One region of the Citricoccus sp. NR2 genome, then DNA from elsewhere that is predicted to be linked to it. Evidence: riboswitches for the same ligand, from Rfam matches in the RefSeq annotation. Region 1 holds a riboswitch; the other holds the start of a gene.
What was found. A riboswitch is a leader RNA that binds a small molecule or an ion and turns the genes downstream of it on or off. The one in region 1 is predicted to bind thiamine pyrophosphate.
Positions count from the first base shown of each region.

Region 1 (7,742 bases):
AGCATTCTCCGCCAGGCCGCGCCCGGCGTAGAGGGCAGTCCAGTCGGAATAACAGCCGGCGAAGTACACATCGGGCTGGCCCCAGCCGTTGATCCGGCAGAACGATTTCTGCAACACGGCGACGACGGCGGCCAGGGTGGTCAGCAGAATCAGCACCCGAAAAGGCGTGAAAAAGCGGGCCGCGCTCCGGCCCGGAACCGTGTGCGCACCCACGGGTCCGCCGATGCCACGGCGCAGCGCGGCAAGCAGACTGTCGTCCTGGGTGGGTGACACCGCGGGCAGGCGCCGGGGAGGTGACTCGGGCATGCCGCCAGTCTAGACACCGGCGGTCGATCTCATCCTGAACGTGTCATCACTCACGCGGCGCGCGCTTAACTACACCAGAAGGCGTACAGTAAGAAAGGTTTGTTTCCACGTTTCGTCTACATCAATCAACGGCAACGTCGCCGTCGCCAAAGGAGTACCGGTGTCGAAGAACCCCATTCGCGTTGCGATCGCAGGCCTGGGCAACTGCGCCACGTCCCTCATCCAGGGTGTGGAGTACTACCGCGAGACCTCTAGCGAGGAGAGCGTTCCCGGCCTGATGCACGTACAGTTCGGCGACTACCACGTCTCGGATCTCGAGTTCGTGGCTGCGTTCGACGTCGACGCGAAGAAGGTCGGACTCGACATCGCGGACGCGCTGGGCGCCTCCGAGAACAACACCATCAAGATCGCTGACGTGCCTGCGACCGGCGTGAGTGTGCAGCGCGGCCCGACCCTGGACGGCCTGGGCAAGTACTACCGCGAGACCATCGAGGAGTCCGACGCCGAGCCCGTCGACGTCGCCGAGGTGCTGCGTGAGCGCCAGGTGGACGTGTTGGTCTGCTACCTGCCCGTGGGTTCAGAGCAGGCCGCTAAGCACTACGCACAGGCTGCTATTGATGCGAAGGTCGCCTTCGTCAACGCTCTGCCCGTGTTCATTGCCGGCACCCCGGAGTGGGCGCAGAAGTTCACCGACGCTGGCGTGCCGATCGTAGGCGACGACATCAAGTCCCAGATCGGCGCCACCATTACCCACCGCACCATGGCTGCGCTGTTCGAGTCCCGCGGCGTGACCGTGGACCGCACCTACCAGCTCAACGTAGGCGGCAACATGGACTTCAAGAACATGCTCGAGCGCGAGCGCCTGGAGTCCAAGAAGATCTCCAAGACCCAGGCTGTCACCTCGAATGTGCGCGCCGAACTGGCCGACGACGACGTCCACATCGGCCCGTCCGACTACGTGGCCTGGCTGGACGACCGCAAGTGGGCGTTCGTGCGCCTGGAGGGCCGGAACTTCGGCGACGCCCCCGTCTCGCTGGAATACAAGCTCGAGGTGTGGGACTCCCCGAATTCGGCCGGCGTGATTATCGACGCCGTGCGCGCCGCGAAGATCGCCGCCGACCGTGGCGTCGGCGGTCCGATCCTCTCGGCGTCGTCCTACTTCATGAAGTCCCCGCCCGTGCAGCACCACGACCAGGAAGCGCACGAGCTGGTGGAAGCCTTCATTCGCGGGGAGATCGAGCGCTGATCGCGTGCAGGTGGTTCACCGGGCCGTGACCGGTCTCCGGAGCCACCGGCAGTTGCCAGTCCGCGGCGGCCACCAGCGCCTCGTGCAGGTAGTCGCGTCCGGCGCGCACCGCGTCCACCCATTCCGGCACCTCGAGTCGGCCCCCGGTATGGCAGGCGCGCCCGGCGTGGGCGGCGATCGCTGACGACAGGGTGCAGCCGGTGCCGTGCGTGTTGCGGGTGGTAACTCGCGGGCTACTCAGTTCGGTGACGCCGTCGCGGTGCACCACCACGTCGGTGACCTCCGATGAGCCGGCGTCGTCGTGAAGAGCCGCGGCAAGGTGCCCGCCCTTCATCACCACCACCGGCACACCCAGCTCGTGCAGCGCCCGACCCTGTTCCACCATCTGTGCCCGGTTCACGGCGGGCTCGGTGCCCAGCAACCGGGCGGCTTCGGGTAGATTCGGCGTCAGCACATCCGCCAGCGGCAGCAGTAATTCGCGCAGGGTATGGGCGGCATCGTCCGACGTCAGCGCATCACCAGACGTCGCCACCAGCACCGGGTCAACCACCAGGGTGCCCAGATCCTGACGCCGACGGGCTATCAGTTCGGCCAACGCGGCAACCACCTCCGGGCTGCCCAGCATGCCGATCTTCGTGGCATCGATCGGCACATCATCCACCACCGAGGTGAGTTGAGCGACGACGTCGGCCGGGGCCACCGGGATGACCTGCTGCACGCCCTGGGTGTTCTGCGCGGTGAGCGCGGTGAGCACCGAGGCACCGTACACGCGCAGGGCCGTGAAGGTTTTCAGATCGGCTTGAATGCCCGCACCCCCGGAGGAATCCGAGCCGGCAATGGTCAAGGCTGTGGGCGGGCGCATGCCACCTCCTCGCGCAGTCGAGCAGCGGCAACACGCGGGCTCGGCGCGGAAGCAATCGCGGACACCACGCAGATCCCGTCGACTCCGGTGGCCGCGACCGAGCGGGCGCGCTCTCGGTCAATGCCGCCAATGGCGACCGCGGGCAGTGCGGGCGCCTCGGGGTGCTGGGAACAGGCTGCGTCGCGAACCCGGAGCCGATCTCGCAGGCCATCGATCCCTAAAGGCTCGGCGGCGTCGGGCTTAGTGGCGGTGACCCAGACGGGGCCAATGCCAATCACATCCGGGCGGGCATCGCCCTCGGCCCGGGCAGCAGAGTCCACCTCAGCTGCCGAAGAAGTGGACAGCCCAATCAGCACTTTCTCGCCGAGGACGCCACGGGCTCGGGCGACGGAATCGTCGGACTGGCCCACGTGCAGGTGGCAGCCGGTGACGCGGGCCACCTCCAGCCGGTCGTTGACGAAGAGGGGGACCTGTTCGAAACGGGCCACCCCCACCTCCTCCACGATGCGGACCCGGCAGGCGCGCACCAGCTGGATCAGGGCGTCGTCGTCGAGGGTTTTGTCGCGTACCTGGATGACGGTCGCACCCCCAGCCACCGCCGCGGCCGCCACCTCGGGCACTCGGGCCGGGCCGCCGGAGTACCCGGTGTCGGTGACGTGGTAGAGCGACCAGTCGATGGCGGCGGCGCGCTCGGCCCGCTCGCGGGGGCTCATGCGCGCTCCTCCACCGTGACCAGCTCGCCGACCCGTTCCGGAGTGAGCTCGTGGAGGGCATCCATCCAGGCCACGCTGAAGCTACCGGGGCGCACAGTGGTCTCGGCCGCCAGGGTGCCCGCCGCGGAGAGCAGGGCGTGGGCGGCGAGCACGGCGTCGTGATCGGAGTGAACCTCCACTCCGAAACGCACGGCCCCCAGGGCCGCCGCCGTCACCGCGCCCAAGGAACATCCGGTGCCGATCACCTGCTGCATCACCGGGTGCCCGCCGGTCACCTGGCTCACCCGCCCCGGCGAGACGATGGCGTCACTCGGTCCGGACACCGCTACCACGGCCCCGGTGCGCTCGGCCAGGGCCCGGGCGGAGTCCAGCACGGTATCGACGGCGTCGGTGGCATCCACCCCGCGGCCCCCGGAACCGGCCCCGGCCAGCGCCAGGATCTCCGAGGCGTTGCCGCGGATCGCGCTCGGCCGCCCCTCCACCAGCTCGTGAGCCAGCCGGGTGCGCACGCTGAGTCCACCCACCGCCACCGGGTCCAACACCCAGGGAGTCTCGGTCTCGCCGGCGGCAGCCACCGCGGCACGCATCGCGTCGGCTGTCGCATCGGAGATGGTGCCGAGGTTGACCAGCACCCCGTCGGCCACCCGCGCGAATTCGGGGGCCTCTACCGGGTGCGCCACCATCGCCGGGGCCGCACCCACGGCCAGCAACACGTTGGCGGTGATCTGTTGGACCACCGTATTGGTCAGGCACTGGACCAACGGCGCCCGTTCGCGGAGCAGATCCAGTTCGGGAAACGTCGTCATCAGTTCATCACCAGCCCGCCGTCAACCACCAGGTTCTGCCCGGTGACCGCCCGGGATCCCTCACTGGCGAAGAACAGCACCGCGTCGGCGAACTGGGCGGGGGTGGTGACCTCGCGCAGCGGCGTGGCGGCGGCAATCGCGTCGAACACCTCGTCCGGAGTGGCCGACGACGCATCCGTGCTGCGCAGCAGTCCGCCGGAAACCATGTTCACCCGCACCCCGCGCGGACCCAACTCGGCGGCAAACGTCCTGGTCAGCGCCAACAATCCCGCCTTCGCCGCAGTGTAGTCGTGGTATGGCACCACCGGATTCTGCACCAGATTCGTACCCACATTGATCACCCGCGCCTCCCCGGCCTCCTCAAAGTCCGGCAGCGCCGCTTGGATCAGGTGCAGTGCACCCTCCACCGCGCCCTCGTACTGGCGGGCAAAATCCGCGCCGGTGATCTGCTCGACGCTGGGCCGCGCGTCCCCGTTGAAGGAGAAGTTCACCAGGGCATTGTTGACGACGACGTTCACCGGCACCCCGAACCGCTCACGCCCGGCACTCACCAGGGCCTGCACCTCGTCACGGTGGCGCACATCAGCCCGGACGGCCACGGTTCGATCCGGGTGCCGCGCCACTAGTTCCTCGGCGGCGTCTCGGCTGGAAAGGTACCCGATCACCACCCGCGCTCCGGCTTCGAGAAACGCCTCAGTGAGGTGGCGGCCCAGGCCGCGAGCGCCTCCGGTGACGACGACGATGCGGTCACTCAGGTCAGGGGCGGCAGAAACCGGTCGGGACGCAGTGCCCGGGGTGGTGGGAGGAGAGGCGACGGTAGCTGAGGTCACGGTGGGCCTTTCTGACGGTGGCCAAGAGAGACCACCGGGATGCGCAAACCGACACCTCGCTGTGGACGTCCCTTCGCCAGTACGAACTGGATCAGGTTCAACGGGTGTTATCTCAGCCGCCCGGATCCCACAAGGATCGGCGGCACCCCGCGTCACTTCCCACCACTGTAGGCCACCAGGCCCAGTGCGCGGAAGGGCGCCGGCCAGGTTACTGCTGCGGCGCAAACACCGAGCCGCAGCTGCGGGTCAGCTCAGCCCCGAGATCTGACCGTCGACGACGCTCATCCCGTCGGCGGCGGGACGGCGCGGCAGCCCGGGCATGGTAAGGATCTGCCCGGTCAGCGCCACCAGGAATCCCGCACCCGGTCGCCGTCGCAGTTCCCGGATGCTCACGGTGAAGCCCTCGGGCGCCCCCATCCGTGCAGGGTCATCGGAGAACGAGTAAGGGGTTTTCGCCATGCACACCGGCACCCGGTCCTCACCCGCAGCTTCCAGGTCAGCCAGCTGCCGCGCCGCGAGCGCAGAGTATTCCACGCCGGCCCCACCGTAGATCTCGGTGACGATCCGCTCGATCCTCTCCCGCGCCCCGGTCTCGGGCGTGAACAGCCCCTCGGCGGTGCGCCCCTGCTCCAGGGCGGCGCGCACGTGCCCGGCGAGCTCCTCGGCCCCCGCCCCGCCGTGTGCCCACACCTCGGTTACCGCACAGGCCACCCCCTGGTCCCGACACCAGTCCTGCAGCCAAGCCAGTTCGGCGTCGTCGTCCTGGGTGAAGCGGTTGATGGCCACCACCACCGGCGCCCCGAAGCGTTGCATGTTTTCCACGTGGCGGCCGAGATTGACGACTCCGGCCTCCAGTGCGGCCAGGTGTTCCTCAAGGCCGGCCGTGCCCGGATCGTTCAGCGTGGCCAATCCCATGCCCCCGTTGAATTTCAGCGCGCGCACGGTGGCCACCACCACGACGGCGTTGGGCATTGCGCCCGCGGTCGGCCCGGTGATCTGCATAAACTTCTCCGCGCCCAGATCCGCCCCGAACCCCGCTTCGGTGACGACGACGTCGGCGAGCCGGCGGGCGGTGTTCAGCGCGATGATGCTATTCGCTCCATGCGCAATATTGGCAAACGGTCCGCCGTGCACCACCGCCGGGGTGGCCTCCAGGGTCTGCACCAGGTTCGGCAGCACCGCGTCTTTCAGCACCACCGCCATAGCCCCCTGGGCGCCCTGCTCTCCCAGGTCGGCCACGGTGCGCTCCTCGCCGTCGTGGGTCCGCCCGATGATGATCCGACCCAGTCGCTCCGTGAGGTCCTCCAGGTCGGCGGCGAGGCAAAACGCCGCCATCGTTTCGGTGGCTACCGTGATTTCGAAACCGGTCTCGCGCGGCACTCCCGAGGCCCGACCGCCCAGCCCGTTCACCACCTGGCGCAGGGAGCGGTCGTTCACGTCCAGGGCGCGGCGCAGGGTGATGGTGCGCGGATCCAGGTCGAGCTCGTTGCCGTGGTGGAGGTGATTGTCGATCAGCGCGCACAGCAGGTTGTGGGCGGAGGTGATGGCGTGAAAGTCCCCGGTGAAGTGCAGGTTGATCGCGTCCATCGGGGCCACCTGCGCGCGCCCGCCACCGGTGGCCCCGCCCTTCATCCCGAACACCGGGCCCATCGAGGGTTCGCGCAGCGCCACCATGGCGTTGCTGCCGGTGCGGCGCAGCCCGTCAGCCAGGCCGATCGTCACGGTGGTCTTGCCCTCGCCCGCCGGGGTGGGACTGATAGCGGTCAACAGCACCACGGAGGCCTCCGGCTTATCCGCCGCATCCAGCTCCCCCAGGCGCGCGACGTCGATCTTCGCGGCATGCCGACCATAGGGGATCAGGGCGTCCTGCGGAATTCCCGCCCGCTCGGCGATCTCCGCCATGGATCGCAGGGTCACGGATGCCGCCATCTCTGCGTCACTCATGACGCCAGTCTAACGGTCAGGCACCTGCGGATGTGTCCGATCTCACGTGGGTGACTCGACGGCGTCGGACACCTCCGCACCGGCACGTTCCAGCGACCCCACCGGACGGCGCAACCGGCGCACGGTCACCAGCAGCACCAGGGCCACCAGCACCGCCACCCCGAACACCACGGTGCCCACCGGCCAGCGCGCATAGGCCCGGGAGACCGCCTCGAACCCCACGAATCCGATGGTGGAGTAGATGGTCGCCCACGCCGCGCCGCCGACCACCAGTGCGGGTAGGTATCGCCAGGCCGACATCCGAGTGGCGCCCGCGCTGAGGTTTGCCAGGGTCTGGAACCCGATCGTCAGGAAACTCACCGCCACCACCGGGGCGCCCCAGCGATTAATCCGGGCTTCGGCCGTGAGGTACGACGGCGAAGCGAGCAACTTCTCGGCGCGCTCAAACCGCGCGGCACCGCGGCGCACCAGCCGGCCCACCACGTAGGTCGCCCCGGCCCGGGCGAAAACAATGCAGAACAGCGCCAGCCATACCCAGACCAGCGGCATGTTCCAATTCAAGGGGTTCACCTCTCCAGGGTATCCGGCGACAGGCCTATGTGCCGAAATGAGCCGAGCCTGCCCTCACTCGGCCCGCCTCACTCCCGACTCCACCGCTCACGCAACGTGGTCTCCCGGTATTCGCGCCGGAACCGACCCCGGCGCTGCAGTTCCGGCACCAGCTGCTCCACCACGTCCTCCAGCGACCCCGGCAGGGTGGGCGGCATCAGGTTGAACCCATCCGCCGCCCCGGAATCCACCCAGTTCAGCATCGTCTCAGCCACCTGTTCCGGGGTGCCTATCAGCGTGGCGTGCCCACCCCCGGCCGCCAGCAACCCCAACAACTCGCGCACCGTGGGCTGCCGGGTCTCGATCATCCGCAGCACCGTGGCATAGCGGCCCACCGGCCCCGTGAATTCCTCCACGGGCGGCAGCTCCGGCACGGGCGCATCCAGCTCCCAGTCGGAGGCATCCTGACCCACAAAGAACGACAGC
Region 1 is NZ_CP115154.1:931,087-938,828, reverse strand. It holds gene O1A05_RS04340 (glycosyltransferase family 87 protein) at 1-306, opposite strand, end outside; gene O1A05_RS04335 (inositol-3-phosphate synthase) at 467-1,552, shown strand; gene thiD (bifunctional hydroxymethylpyrimidine kinase/phosphomethylpyrimidine kinase) at 1,527-2,414, opposite strand; gene thiE (thiamine phosphate synthase) at 2,393-3,127, opposite strand; gene thiM (hydroxyethylthiazole kinase) at 3,124-3,933, opposite strand; gene O1A05_RS04315 (3-oxoacyl-ACP reductase) at 3,933-4,763, opposite strand; TPP riboswitch at 4,815-4,923, opposite strand; gene O1A05_RS04310 (formate--tetrahydrofolate ligase) at 5,010-6,707, opposite strand; gene O1A05_RS04305 (DedA family protein) at 6,750-7,277, opposite strand; gene O1A05_RS04300 (NtaA/DmoA family FMN-dependent monooxygenase) at 7,346-7,742, opposite strand, start outside.

Region 2 (7,742 bases), 410 kb from region 1:
TCAGCCAACCGAGTGAGGACGGGCTGTGCCAGATCGACCAGTGGCACCTGAGAGAGGTGGCGCTGGGTGATCGAGACCAGTTTCATGGACAGCCGGTAGCGTTCCGTCACGTGATCCTGATGTACGTAGCCCAGGCCGATCAGGTCTGCCAAAATACGGTGGGCCGCGGATTTCGGCAGGTCCAGCTCGGTGGCCAACACCATGAGCGGCACCCCATCGGCTTCGCCAGCAAGGCGCTCGATCACAGCCATCGATCGGGAGAGGGCAAGGTTCACGGTGTGCTCCTAGGGTTGGTGGCTACCGGGAAAACACCTTCCTGGAACCTTGTTCCAGGAAGGTGTTCCTATCGTACCGGAGTTCAGCGGATAAAGCCTCAGAGCCCAGTTTGGTTGACCCCATAGACTGCCTGCTCCTGGGTGTACCCCTCGAAAACGAGCTGGTCGATCAGCCCCTGGCGCGAGAATCCCGTGACATCCAGGTAATTTTCGGCAGCTTTCGCGGCCTGCTCGTTCCAGTCCACGGTGACTTGGTCGACGGCCCACGTGGCATCCGCGGTGGAGAAATTCTCGAACTCCAGCTGATCGATCAGCCCGCTGCGGGAAAAAGGCATAAAGTCCAGGTAGCTCTCGGCGGAACGCAGGGCATTTTGCTGGCTCACGGTACCGGCGTTGGCTTCCGCCTCTGCGGCTGCTTCAGCCTCGGCCTGACATGATGCCATCCTTCGTGCGAGTCTCGGGAAGCGAGAGGTGGAGAGTGAGTGATCGCTTCGGCGATCACTCACAACCTAGCCGCGAGGACGGACATTGAAGATGGTAAGGGCGCGGGTTCGTCGGTGTGACTCCCACTCGGACTGACCAGCATGTGTCTTGATCGTGATGTGTCCACCGGCCCCGCCGCCTCGAAAGGACTCTGAGAGTGGGACTGACATCGCGGTGTCTGGCGAGGAGGATGGGATCATAAGGCCTCCGGTGTGGCCCAGCACTAGGACTGAACCGCTGTTTCCCGCTCGTGATCTGCCCACCGGATACAGGGGCCTTACATGGAGGTGATCCAGCCGGACGGACATGACCTCATAGGAGCCTGGTGGTCCCGGCCTCGTCAATGTCTTGTCTGCCCGTCCGGCCGGAGCCTTCCCAAGGTTGAACACAACGAGAAAGGCAGTTCCATCATGGCAAGTTCCGCACTGGATGTATACGCCGGGGTTGATACCCATGCCGAGACACACCACGTAGCCGTGATCGACGGGTTGGGACGCCGACTCGGTGACACCGAGTTCCCCACCACGGTTCTCGGTTACCAGCAGCTCTTGGCTTTCGTGGGTGAGTTCGGGACGGTCCAACGTATCGGTGTGGAGGGAACTGCCTCGTATGGGGCCGGGCTCACCGCCTATCTGCGGGCCGAGCGGATCGTGGTGCGAGAAGTCATCCGCCCCAGCCGGGCAGCCCGCCGCAACGGCAAGTCCGACCCCATCGATGCTTATGCGGCGGCCCGGAGCGTCGCAGCTAACGACGACCTGCCGATCCCGAAGCTGCTGGATGGCGAGGTCGAGCAGATCAGGGTCACACTCCGAGCCCGCAGCAGTGCCATTAAGGCCCGCAACGTGGCCATGGTCCAGATCAAGGACTTCCTCACCACCGCACCAGCCCGGGTACGAGAGGCTTACCGGTACTTGTCTGATGAGGAACTCATCGAGGTACTGGCCGCTAGTCGTCCGCAATCAGATCAGACGCTGAAGCGGGTGTTGCGTCGATTGGCGCGGCGCTATGAATACCTCGGTGAGGAAATTGATCAGGCGGTCGAGGAGCTGGAGGTGCTGACGGTTCGGGTGGCTCCGGAGCTCACTCAGGCTCGAGCGATCGGTACGATCACCGCGGCCCAGTTACTTGTCACTGCCGGGGCTAATCCGGAACGGGTCAAGTCCAAGGCTGCTTTCGCAGCATTGTGTGGTGTGAGTCCGATCTCGGCTTCTTCCGGTAAGACACAGCGTCACCGCCTCAACCGAGGCGGGGATCGGCAAGCGAATTGGGCGTTGCACCGGATCGTGATGGTCAGGATGGGCAACGATGAACGTACTCGTCGCTATGTTGAACGCCGCACCGCTGAGGGAAAGGGAACCAGGGAGATCATGCGATGTCTGAAGAGATATGTGGCTAACGAGGTCTACACATTGATTCTTGACCCTGATCAAGTCCCGCCCTCAGACGACCTTCGCCCACTGCGGCATCAGCAACATTTGACCCTGACACAGGTCGCTGATCACTTCGATACTTCGCCGGGGAAGATCTCCCGGATCGAACGCGGCCAAAGCCGAGATGATCACTTCACAAAGCAGTACCGAAAGTACCTCCTACAAACGCTTTGACACCATATAGGAGCATCACGATAAGCGGGGCTACCCCAGGAGCAGGTGGGCCAGCGTGTAGATGGTCACCCCGGCCAGGGCGCCGACGATGGAGCCATTGATGCGGATGAACTGCAGGTCGCGACCGGCGAAGAGCTCGATGGTGCGAGCGGCCTGTTTGCCGTCCCAGCGGTGGATGGTCTCGCCGATGATGTCGACCAGCACGGGGCCGTAGTTGTTGGCCGCCCAGTGTGCTGCCTGTTGCACCATGGTGTCGACGCGCTCGGCCAGTTGGGCGTCGGTCTGCAGGCGCACGCCCAGATCGCGGATCGCGCTGACCAGGGCGTGGTGCAGGTCCGAGGTTGGGCTGGCCAACTGCTCCAACAGTCCAGCCTTCGCCGTCGCCCAGGCCTGCGAGGCCAGCTCGGCCAGGCGCGGATCGTTAAAGAGAGAGACCTTCAGCTCCTCCACCTTGGCGCGCAGGTCGGCGTCGTCGGTCAGATCCGCGGCGAAACCGTGCAACCAGGTGTCTACGGAGCGGCGTAGCTCATGGTGCTCATCACGCTTCACCGCGCGCAGGTAATTCAGTGCCTCGGTGTGGATACGCTCGCCGAGTTTGCGGTCCACGACGTCGGGAATCCACTGCGGGGACCGGGAACGCACCGCGGAAATGAACAGATCCTGATTGGCCCGCACCCAGTCGGTGGCGCGGTCCAGGGCCAGCTCGAAAGCGGGGCGGTGGTGGCCGGCGTCGATCACATTTTGCAGCAATGCAGACAGGGTGGGCGACCATTCGGGGGCCACCACGTGATCGCGGACCAGGGTGGAGATCACATCCTGGACGACGTCGTCGTCGGTCGCACGCAGCACCCCGGAGGCGGCCTGTGCGGCCTCGGCGCCCACCCGCGTCGAGTTCTCCTCGGTAGACAACCAGCCGCCCACCTTCTCGGCGAGGCGCAGGCTGGAGAGGCGCTCATCCATCACCTCGGATTCCAGGAAATTCTGCTGGAAGAACGATCCTAAAGACTCGCCGAGCTGGTCTTTCTTCCGCGGAATGATGGCGGTGTGCGGGATGGGCAGGCCCATCGGGTGGCGGAACAGAGCGGTGACGGCGAACCAGTCGGCCAGGGCGCCCACCATGCCGCCCTCCGCGCCCGCGCGCACGTACCCCAGCCACGGGTAACGGTCCTCGTAGATGAAGGCGATCACGAAAATCACGGCGAGGACGACGAGGACCGAGGTGGCGACGAGTTTCATCCGCTTCAGGGCGGCGGCGCGCTGCTCATCGGTGACGGCGGCGCCGGAGGCAAGGGCAGGCGCGGGAGAACCCGTGGCGGGCGACGCGGGGGTGAGGGTCATGCGTCCAGGATAGTGGCCGGGCGGGTGTGGGCGCGGGTACGCCCCGGGTCCGGGCGGAGGCTCGGTGATGCAGACATTCCGCCCTATGTTGTGATGCAGGGCACTTTTACCTCACTTTTACCTCACTTTTACCGGCGCAGAGCGAGCTCCACGGTGGCGGCGGCAATGGCTTGCTCCTCATCGGTGGGCGCGACGACGACGGGGATCCGGGACTCTGGCGTGGAAATGGTACGCACCGCATCCGAGCGCTGCGTATTCGCCTCCGCACTGTACTCCACGCCCAGGGCGCCGAGACGATCCAGCACCCGGGCGCGGAACGGTGCGGCGTTCTCCCCAATGCCGGCGGTAAACACGATCGCCTGCGCGCCGTCGACCGCCACATGGTAACCACCGATGTACTTCGCCAGCCGATAAGACGCCACCTGCAACCCGGCCTCGGCCTCCCGGTCGCCGGACTCCGCTGCCTCCAGCACCTGCCGCATATCCGTGTGCCCGGTCATGCCCAGCAGCCCGGATTCCTGGTTCAGCACCCGATCGATCTCCTCCACCGTGTAGCCGTGCGCGCTGCACAGGTGCGCGACGATCGAGGGGTCCAGGTCACCCGATCGGGTGCCCATCACCAGCCCGGCCAGCGGCGTGTATCCCATGGAGGTGTCCACGGAGCGCCCGTCGCGGATCGCCGTCGCCGAGGCACCGTTGCCCAGGTGCAGGATGATCCCGCGGAACTCCTCGCGGGGAATGTTCAGGTGCTCGGCGGTCAGCCCGGTCACCAGGTCGTGGCTGGTGCCGTGGAACCCGTAGCGGCGGATCCCGTAGTCGGTGTACCACGTGGTGGGCACGGCGTACTGCCAGGCCTGCCTCGGCATGGTCTGGTGGAACGAGGTATCGAACACCACCACCTGCGGCAGGTCCGGCCACTGGGCGCTCAGGGCGCGCAGCCCCTGCGCCGCCGGAGGGTTGTGCAGTGGGGCCAACGGGGCCAGCCGGTCGATAGCGCGAATCACTTCGGGCGTCACCAGGGCCGGGGCCGAGAAGCGTTCGCCGCCGTGCACCACCCGGTGGCCCGCGGCGTCGATGCTGCGTCCGTCCAGCACGTCCTCCAGTTCGGCGGCGACGTGCTCGAGGGCCTGGGCGTGGTCGGTGATAGCGGATCCGGGCTGGCCGATGCGTTCGATGAGTCCCTTCCCCACCACCGGTTCTGCCGTATCGACGCCGTCGTCGGTGAGCTCACGCAGCTGGTATTTCAACGACGACGAACCGGAATTGATGACGAGAATCAGCATGGCGCTCCTTGAGGGGGTCGGGCGGACCGGCCGGGCCGGGTGGGTGTCTGGCACCAGTGTAGGGCGGGAAGCGCTGCGCTACACTGGGCCGCGGACACGGGGTGCGCGAAGGGCGCTGAGATCACACCCGTGGAACCTGATCTAGCTCGAACTAGCGAAGGGATGTCCGCATGACTTCCGTTTCTGACCCCGTTTCTGCCCCGGTTTCTGACCCGGGGCTATCGCACCCGGCCCTGCGCGCGGGGGTGGTGGGTAATGGGATCGACAATATCCACGTCTTTCTCCCCGTGACGGCGCTGGCCCCGGCCATGCTGGTGCTCGCCGGCCCCGGGGCCGCAGCCTCCACCGGCGCGCTGATTATGGTGGCCATGCTGCTGGGCCGGCCCCTCGGCGGGATCATTTTCGGTCGGATTTCCGACCGGCTCGGCCGCACCCGCACCACCCGGATCGCCATCGCCGGTACCGCAGCCTGCGCGCTCGCCATCGCGGTGATGCCCACCCACGAGCTACTCGGCCCGGGCACGGTGGCGCTGATTCTGGCGCTGCGGTTTATCGGCGGCATTTTTGTGGCGGGTGAATATTCTGCCGCGATTCCGCTGGCCATGGAGTGGTCGTCGGGGCGGCGTCGCGGACTAATGAGCGGCCTGATTCTGTCGATGGCGCCCTGGGCGCAGGCCACGATTGCGTTTTCGGTGGCGGGGCTGCTCGCGGTGCTCGGCCCGGACCAGTACGCAGCGTGGGGGTGGCGGCTGCTGTTCGGCATCGGTGCCGGACTGTCCATCGGGATGCTGATTTACTACCGCCGTCATGTGGTGGATGCCCCGGTGTTCCACCGCCACGCTCATCAGGTGCGCGCTACGGAGACGGGGAACCAGGGCACGGCGCCGAACACCGGGAGAACCGGGATGCGGGCGCTGCTAATGGGCCGGTGGGCGGGTGCTTTTTGGCAGGTGTTCGTGATGATGACCGGGCTCTGGCTGCTCACCGACACCACGGTGCTGTTGCTCACGGAGCGATTGTCTACCGATTCGGGGCTGAACCCGACGGCGGTGCCCGTGGTGATGGGGCTGGCCTCGGTGGCGCAGGCGATCGTGATGGCGGTGGCCGGGCACCTCTCCACCGGGGTGGGTCGGCGCACCCTGTTCCTGTGCTGGGGCGCGGTGGCAGCCGTGGTCGGGCCGGGACTGTGGTGGCTCACCGTGCACGCTGCATCGTGGGAAATGGCGGCGGCCGGGGCGGCCGTGCTGCAGGTAGTCACCGTGTCGGCGTATGGGCCGGTGGCTGCGTATCTGTCCGAGCGGTTCCCCACTGCGGTGCGCTCCACCGGGTACGGTGCCGGCTACAGTCTCTCGTTGGTGCTGCCGGCGCTGTACCCGTTTTACCTGCCGTGGCTGGAGCCGCTGCTGGGCCGCCACGGATCGGTGATGGCGCTGTTGAGTCTGGGCGGGGTGTTGCTGATGATCGGTGCCGCACTCGGGCCGCGGCTGGGACCGGGCGAGCTGGACGATGATCTCGATGCCGTCGCCTATCGCAGTGCTGGACTGGCTGGACCGGCTGCTCAGCCTTCGCCGCGGATGGCGTCCAGGGGTGAGCCCAGCATCAGCAACACCACGTAGACCACCACCACCGCGGCCAGGGCCACCACACCGCTGAGCACCGGGTGGGTGAGCACGACTCGCATCAATCGGTCATGCCACGTGCGGTCGCGCGGATCCTCGGTGGCGGTGCGCCGCCACGCGCCGTCGAGCAGTCCGCGTCGGGTCAGCCACCGTTCCATGGGCACTGTGGCGTAGGGGACGACGGCGCTGCCGATCGCCAGCACGGATACCTTCGGGCTCCAGCGCAGGTTTTTGGAAACCAGTACCGCGGTGGTCGCATAGGAGAGGAACACGAAACCGTGAATGCCGCCGCCGAGGGTGACCGCGAGGTCCCATCCCAGGCTCGCGCGCAGAATCAGCCCCGCGATCAGCAAGGTCCAGGAGCCCGCCTCGGCGATGGCTAGGGTGCGGAACAGGGTGTGCGGCGTGCGAAACACGGGACTCCTCATCGGTGCGGCGACGGTATAGCGGCGGTGCTGTGACGTCCCGGCAAGTCTACGGTTCCGGGGTTTGCGCGCTCGCATCGATCCCGCCCCTGTTCGCGCAGAGCCAGAACCCGGCTGTACTGGCCCCGACTCATCCGGACTCATCCGGTTTTGCTTCGGCTCCGAACCCCTGATGACAGTACCGGTGGTGCACTGCACTAGGGTGAGAGGATGAGCGACCCCGTGAACGAGCGACTCCGGGAGCTGTTGGCGCAGTGCGCCGACGGCAACCAGGACGCGTTCCGGGCGCTCTACGATCATCTGGCCCCGGTGGTGTTCGGTGTGGCGCTGCGGGTGCTGCGCGATCGCAGCCTGGCGGAGGAAACTGCGCAGGAGGTGCTGCTCGCGGTGTGGCGTACCGCCGACCGGTTCGATCCGGCGCGCGGCTCCGTGCTGGGCTGGGCGTCGACGATGAGCCACCGGCGTTCCGTCGACGTCGTGCGTTCCGTGCAGGCGCAGCGGCGTAGGGATCACGCCGAGGGGGTCCGCAGTGCGGTGCCGGTGGTCGCGGAGGTGGAGGAGATGGTGGTGATGGGCGACGACGCCGCCGCGGTGCGCCGCTGTCTCGAGGGGCTGAGCGCGCCCGAACGCGAGGCCGTGCAGCTGGCCTACTACCAGGGGCACAGCTACCGCGAGGTGGCTCAGGAATCCGGCACGCCGGAGGGCACCGTGAAGT
Region 2 is NZ_CP115154.1:524,066-531,807, reverse strand. It holds gene O1A05_RS02485 (IclR family transcriptional regulator) at 1-275, opposite strand, end outside; gene O1A05_RS02480 (Ltp family lipoprotein) at 374-718, opposite strand; partial or broken gene O1A05_RS02475 (IS110 family transposase) at 1,166-2,173, shown strand; gene O1A05_RS02470 (DUF445 domain-containing protein) at 2,393-3,700, opposite strand; gene O1A05_RS02465 (acetate/propionate family kinase) at 3,829-4,983, opposite strand; TPP riboswitch at 5,071-5,163, shown strand; gene O1A05_RS02460 (MFS transporter) at 5,154-6,599, shown strand; gene O1A05_RS02455 (DUF3817 domain-containing protein) at 6,542-7,018, opposite strand; gene O1A05_RS02450 (sigma-70 family RNA polymerase sigma factor) at 7,238-7,742, shown strand, end outside.
Region 2: linked by a shared signal. The riboswitch ahead of O1A05_RS02460 (MFS transporter) and the one ahead of O1A05_RS04315 (3-oxoacyl-ACP reductase) in region 1 are both predicted to bind thiamine pyrophosphate.